Regions from separate parts of the Fulvivirga ligni genome, predicted to be linked through region 1. Evidence: riboswitches for the same ligand, from Rfam matches in the RefSeq annotation. Region 1 holds a riboswitch; each other region holds the start of a gene.
What was found. Region 1 has a riboswitch for cobalamin ahead of LVD16_RS00565 (TonB-dependent receptor). Riboswitches for the same ligand answer to the same signal wherever they lie in the genome.

Region 1 (2,267 bases):
GGCTCTGCTACCTGATCGGTGTAAGTGAGCTCATGGCTCACCAGGCCAGAACGAGCCTCGAGCACTCCATGCTCAGAATTACGTTGCCAATGGATTACCGCTCTATGAAATTCATCTTGCTGATTTTCAACGGCTTCTCCACCCGCAGAAGCTGGCCTAGGTAGGTTAACATTGTTAAACTGATACCAATATTTTGCGGAAATCCTTTGATTATCCTTGATCTGATAACGCCACTCCGCCAATACACCATGCTGATCAATTTCTGAATTCTCCTGTGTTTCTTCTTTATTGGAAAAGCGATTAAAATATTGAAAATCATTATCCGAGTGATGCAAAAAGCCCTTTACACTTACCTCGCTTTTCCCTGATCCGTAGGAGACGTTCAACCCAGTATAACTTTTACCAAAGCTTCCTGTCTGCTGAAATAACCCGGCACCAAAACCATGAGAAATATTGGAGTTGCTACTCATATGGATGGCGCCACCCAGCGCTCCAGACCCCATGGTGGTGCCTGCAGCTCCGTACTGAATAGATAGATTACTGATAAACGAAACGGGAACAAGGGTAAGATCTAAAGATCCGTTCATAGGGCTTTGTAAATTTAAGCCCTCCCAAATAACTGCGGTATGGCTACTTCCTGTTCCTCGCAATGACGGTGTAGAAAGGCCGCTAATTCCGTAAGAGCGAACATTTACCCCGCCTGTTTTCATAAGCAATTCGGCAGCACTACCACCTTGCAGACCATTGATATATTCCGGGCTTACAGCATCTATTTTCTCACCCGTCTGGAAATCTTCAATTCTTTTATCCTGTATTTCAATACCATGGAGCTGCTTTACCGCCAGGCTATCCTGGGCATAGAGCAAACTCATGCTTGTCATAAAAAAAAGGATACAACTAAAGAGTGTCTTCATAAACCATTATTCATGAAGCTTTTTAAATACGGAACAGGAAGGTGCACCAGAAAATGTAATGGGTCATCTGCCTGAAGCCATAACTCCCGAAAGCTTCTTAGTAAAAGAATGATGGCAGGTCTCCTGGCTTGCTCTTCATCATCGGCCTTCCCATCTATTTCTAGACAGTGGCTCTTGAATTGAATGATGAATTCTACGAGCTTACAGTTGCGGGGACAGCTCCGGATTTTTCTCAGAATCACCGGATTCCCTTTTAATTGCTACACCTTCAGAAAGAGGTAACAAACCACAATTCACTGCAAAGGTAGCTAAAGATTTATTTAAACCAACATACTGCTAACAGTTGCACATTAAATTCATAAAAATGTATGTTTGCCATGATCAACCCATGCTTATTTAACTATGAATCGCTTTATTGCCCTATTTCTGACACTCTGCTTTGCCCTTGTTTCTTGCGAGCAGAAACCTCAAAACAACAGCTCTGAAAACCTTGAAATAGCAGAAAAACAGGAAATATTGATAGAAGATGCAGTCAATTTTTCTATGTGGAAACAAGGCAATAATACCTACATTGAAGTACCCCAATCATACAAAGGTGCACCAACCTCCACCAAATATTTATTGGTGCCGAAAACAGATACTGTTCCAGATCATGATGAAGATATCATTATCATAAGAACTCCGGTAGAAAGAATGGTTTGCACGGCTACGGTTCACCTGCCAGCTATTGAAATGCTGAATGAGATAGACGCATTAGTAGGTTTTCCCAGCACAAAATTCATATCCTCTGAAAAGATTAACCAACGGGTAAAGTCAGGCAACATTCAGGAGCTGGGAATGGATAGCAAGCTGAACATGGAAACTTTAACTTCGCTGGAGCCGGAAGCTGTTTTTGGTTATACGTTGAATGGTAATTCTCAAGATTTGGAGCAGGTAAACAGGCTAGGAATACCTGTAATTTTGCAAGCGGCTTATTTAGAAAAAACGCCTCTGGGCCGCGCTGAATGGGTAAAATTTATTGGGGCATTTTTCAACAAACAAGAGCTAGCTGAGCAAAAATATAAAGAGATTAAATCAGCCTATTTAGCCGTAAAAGAAAAGGTAAAAACCACAGAAAATAAACCGACAGCCTTTACAGGTGTTGTTTATAACGATGTATGGTATGTACCTGGTGGTGAAAGCTGGCCAGCAAAACTTCTAGACGAGGCCGGAGTCAACTACTTATGGGCTAATGACAGCAGCTCAGGCAGCATGTCTATGGCCTTTGAAGCGGTTTATGACAAGGCCGCAGAAGCAGATAAGTGGATTGGAGCAGCTCAGTATAAAAGCCTTCAAGAGCTTTTACAGTCCAAC
Region 2 (2,267 bases), 1.3 Mb from region 1:
TAAGGTCTATAGGTGCTTTATGCAATACAGAGATTAATTGCTCTGGTGCTCTTACCAAATCGATATGAAGCGCTTTTACCGGCAACGACACTGCTAGGTCTACATTGCTCCTTAAGCCTTCAAAGTAAGTGGCTACCAAGGTGTTTAACTTAGGAAAGTGCTGATGGATGGCCTTGTAAACTTTTGCATAGGTTGCCTTAGCCTGCTCATCGATATCCAAAGCCAAATATGGTTCGTCAAACTGAATCCATTCGGCACCTTGCGCTACTAATTGAGTTAATAACTCCAGATAAACGGGCAATAGACTATCTATTAAATCAAGCCTGTTAAAATCCTCTCCTTTTTCTTTTCCCAATAGCAGGAAAGAAACAGGCCCTATGATCACCGGTTTGGTGATTATCCCTTCTCTTTTTGCCTCTTTAAACTCATCAATAATCTTCGAAGAAAACAGCTTAAACTTCTGATTTTTAGTGAATTCCGGAACTATGTAATGGTAATTGGTATCGAACCATTTGGTCATTTCCATGGCTGTGATATCCAGGCCATTTTTCTGGTAGCCTCTGGCCATGGCAAAGTAGAGGTCAAGTTCAGTTTTACCTTCTTTTAGAATTACGTCATGATATCTTTCAGGTATGGCATTTACCACCATGGTCATGTCTAGTACCTGATCATAGAAAGAAAAATCATTAGAAGGAATGAGGTTTATTCCAGCTGCACGCTGGAGCTCCCAATTACCTTTTCTTATACTAGCAGCCGTTTCCAGCAGCTCTTTTAAGGTAATTTTGTCGGCCCAATAATTTTCAGAGGCCTTTTTCAGTTCACGCTGGCTACCAATACGCGGGTAACCAAGAATGTGTGTTTGCATTGTGATAACTTTTAGTAAAAAATGATTTCTAAAAGTTCGTTTGCAGAATTTCGTCCTTGCTTTTAGGACTGAGGATATATGAGAAGTGAGAAGCTATAGATCATTGAAAAAGACGCACTTTGCCTGTACAATAACCATAGCATCATACCTGACATAGAGCTTCAGATCGCGAAAGCAAAGTCATAGCGGAACAGGCAGGTCTCCTGACTTATAACAGCTTTTATCGTCCTTCCCATTCTAAATTCAGAACAGTGGAACACAAGGATAAAAACCTTTAGGTTAAATACAGTTGCGCGACAGCTCTGGGTTCTCACCAGATTCCCTATTAATCCACGTTAAGTGCAACCTTTTCCGTTTGATGAAATTACGTAAAGAACTTTACTGGTGTAAATGTAAATATTTCTTTTCTAATTAGCACCTCGCTGAGTTATTACTCTTTTTCTCTCTGGCTAGAGCCTTCCGGAGGAAACTCTATGCTTCCCTTTAAAGCGTCAATGGTTTCCGGATCAAATGCAGGTATTTCCATGATCCCCTGCTTGCGCCATTCATCCACTTTGGCTTTAATTTTCTCTGCTTTTTCAGGTGAAACACCCTCATCCTTAGCCATATAGATTGTCTGTGACGGGAAGGCAAATCCAGTACCACTCTCCTCAACAATATCCATAATACGGAGCAACAAATCCTCCTTAATTCCCAGGAATTCATTGAAATCAACTGCTTTCACATAAGCAAAAATTTCAAGCGGCAATGAATCGGCTCCAAATCCGGTAAATCTGATTCTGGCAGGATCTGGCTCTACTCTGGAATGAGCGTAAAGCAATTTTCTAATTTCCACCAACAGGTATCGCATCTGATCGGGTGTAGTTTCATACCTCATAGAAAGTACAGGGTGAAACCAAAACATATCTCGCTGGGTGTAATTTTCAATTTTTAATGATGAAAACTCACCATTAGGAATAGTGACAATAGTTCTATCAAGCGTTCTGATCTTTGTAGAGCGCATGCCAATCTGCTCCACGGTACCTGTAGTATCGGACACCTTACAGAAGTCTCCTACTCTTATTGGTCTGTCCAGAACGAGGGTGACACTACCTACGAAATTTTCCACCGTTTTTTGAGCTCCCAAGGCTATGGCTATACCTCCAATGCCTAACGCTGCCAACCATGTGGTGATATCAAACCCTAAAGTACTAAGCGTGAGTATGATACCTGTAATAATTATGGCAATATAGAATGCTCTTCTTAAGAACATAATAGCACTTACCGCTGCCAGATTCCCCCTCAGACTCATTCTATCTTCACTAAAACGGGTGATAAAGTCAGCAATTCTCCATACCAATAGTAGTACCGCAGCCCAAAACACAATCACCGTAACGTAGCTAAATTGCTGTCTTACAATGAC
Region 3 (2,267 bases), 2.8 Mb from region 1:
CGAAGAAGGACTCCACCAAGGCTGCCGGAGCATTGGTCACTTTTGAACCTGGTGCAAGAACGGCCTGGCATACGCACCCTGCCGGGCAAACTTTAATTGTGCAGTCAGGAGTAGGTTTAGTACAGCGAGAAGGTGGTCCAATTGAAGAGATAAAGCCAGGTGATATCGTGTGGTTTCCACCTAATGAAAAGCACTGGCATGGAGCCTCAGCTGGTAAGGCGATGAGTCACATAGCTATTCAGGAATAAGTTGATGGAGAGGTAGTTACCTGGATGGAAAAGGTGACTGATGAGCAGTATAAGTCATAATATAATGCCTCATTTACAGATAAAATTATTGGAAGGGAAAACCGAAGAACAGAAGAAAGAACTATCTGATGCTTTGGTGAAAACCGCTATGGAGATACTTCATTATGGTGAGGAGTCATTCTCAGTCTCTATTGAAGATTTTACCTTGGATCAGTGGAAGGGTGATGTTTATCCTAAACAGATTCTGGGAAATAAGAATTTGCTATATAAATATCCGGGAAACGAAATGTGATGCCAGTTTTGGTCATAAATATGCTCACAGGCATTCATGATTTATGAATGCCTGTGAGTTTTAAATCTTTTATTAATGAATAATATACAAGGCTTAAATGTAGAAGAGATTAGGGAGGTTGCTTCTAAAGATGATTTTAAAATTGCCCCTTATTACTCAGATGGTGAAACTTACGGTACTCTCACCTGGATTTGGTCTGTGAGTGTTGAAAATAGGTTGTTTGTAAGAGCGTATAGTGGTGTATCCGGTAGATGGTATCAATCGGCCTTAGCTCAAAAAGCAGGTAAGATTACAGGTGCTGGCCTAGAAAAAAATGTGCGGTTTCAGTCTGTTAAAGACGATGAGTTGAATGATAAAATTGATCAGGCTTACCGAGAGAAATATCATAATAGTTCATATCTGAATTCTATGATGAGTAGTAGGGCAAAGGCAGCTACTATAGAAGTAATATAATTATTGTTGACACCCATCTAGGATTATTCAATCACCTGGATAAACAGGTCTTTAGACCTTTCTTTTTAATTATTCTGGAATCATAGCATTTCCAAAGTTTAAATCAATATCATTGCGCCATGCAATGGTTTTCCTTTATGGGAAATTAAAAGGGAATCCGGTGTGAGTCCGGAGCTATCCCCGTAGCTGTATGCTCTTAAAGGCTACTTTCAAACAAGTCACTGTTATATTTAATGGGAAGGCGGAGAGTAGTGGAGTAAGCCAGAAAACCTGCCCTTCGCATAATGTATAAAGACTTTCGGTGGAAAGGTCAGATATGAATTACATCAATCGTTAGCGTTGCGCCTTTTAATAATGCGCAAGGCCTTATGTTCATATTTATTCAAATAAGCCATTCCACAGAGCATTTATTGATAAATCATGAATTGATTAAAAATGATCTATTATATATCTGGTGGAGAGCGCTCTGGCAAGAGTAGCTATGCGCAGAATCTGGCTTTAAGCCTTTCAGATAATCCTGTTTATCTTGCTACCTCCCGTAATTGGGATGCTGATTTTGAAAAGAGGGTAAAGAGGCACCAAAGTGATCGTGATGAACGATGGGAAAATATTGAGGAAGAAAAGCATATTGGTGCTATTGATCTTCATGAGAAAGTGGTGGTGGTGGACTGTGTTACTCTATGGTTAACTAATTGGTATTCAGATCTTAAGTACGATGTTGAGGCCTGTTTAGAAAGTGGTAAAGCAGAATTGAAACAACTGTTTGAGCAAGATTGTACACTAATTATCATTTCTAATGAAATAGGTATGGGTATACATGCGCAAACAGAGGTAGGACGTAAATTCACCGAGTTACAAGGCTGGATGAATCAATTTATAGCAAATAAGGCAGATGAGGCCGTTTTTATGGTGTCAGGCCTGCCGTTAAAACTTAAGTAACATGATAAACAAGAGCAATTGGGCTATCGAACCAGTACCTCAGGATTTAGACGAGGCTATCTGGAGTAAGATTAATCAGAAGACTAAGCCAGTGGGGGCTCTTGGTGTTATTGAGGAAATTGCATTTAGGGTGGCTCGAATACAACGGAATTTGAGTCCATCGTTAAAGAAACCGACAGTAGTAGTTTTTGCCGGTGATCATGGTATTGCGAAATCTGGAGTAGTAAATCCTTACCCACAAGAAGTTACATATCAAATGGTGATGAATTTTCTGCAAGGCGGAGCGGCAATTAATGTGCTTGCCAGATCTGCAGGTATGAATGTTCAGATAGTTG

Region 2: another riboswitch for cobalamin. It lies ahead of metE (5-methyltetrahydropteroyltriglutamate--homocysteine S-methyltransferase); the one in region 1 lies ahead of LVD16_RS00565 (TonB-dependent receptor).
Region 3: another riboswitch for cobalamin. It lies ahead of LVD16_RS12535 (bifunctional adenosylcobinamide kinase/adenosylcobinamide-phosphate guanylyltransferase); the one in region 1 lies ahead of LVD16_RS00565 (TonB-dependent receptor).

The regions. Positions count from the first base shown of each region.
Region 1 is NZ_CP089979.1:113,528-115,794, forward strand. Features, by position in the region: gene LVD16_RS00565 (TonB-dependent receptor) at 1-881, opposite strand, end outside; cobalamin riboswitch at 1,011-1,220, opposite strand; gene LVD16_RS00570 (ABC transporter substrate-binding protein) at 1,317-2,267, shown strand, end outside.
Region 2 is NZ_CP089979.1:5,291,050-5,293,316, forward strand. Features, by position in the region: gene metE (5-methyltetrahydropteroyltriglutamate--homocysteine S-methyltransferase) at 1-865, opposite strand, end outside; cobalamin riboswitch at 1,042-1,230, opposite strand; gene LVD16_RS22345 (mechanosensitive ion channel family protein) at 1,296-2,267, opposite strand, start outside.
Region 3 is NZ_CP089979.1:2,925,964-2,928,230, forward strand. Features, by position in the region: gene LVD16_RS12520 ((R)-mandelonitrile lyase) at 1-248, shown strand, start outside; gene LVD16_RS12525 (tautomerase family protein) at 313-540, shown strand; gene LVD16_RS12530 (DUF2255 family protein) at 616-993, shown strand; cobalamin riboswitch at 1,102-1,286, shown strand; gene LVD16_RS12535 (bifunctional adenosylcobinamide kinase/adenosylcobinamide-phosphate guanylyltransferase) at 1,429-1,932, shown strand; gene cobT (nicotinate-nucleotide--dimethylbenzimidazole phosphoribosyltransferase) at 1,934-2,267, shown strand, end outside.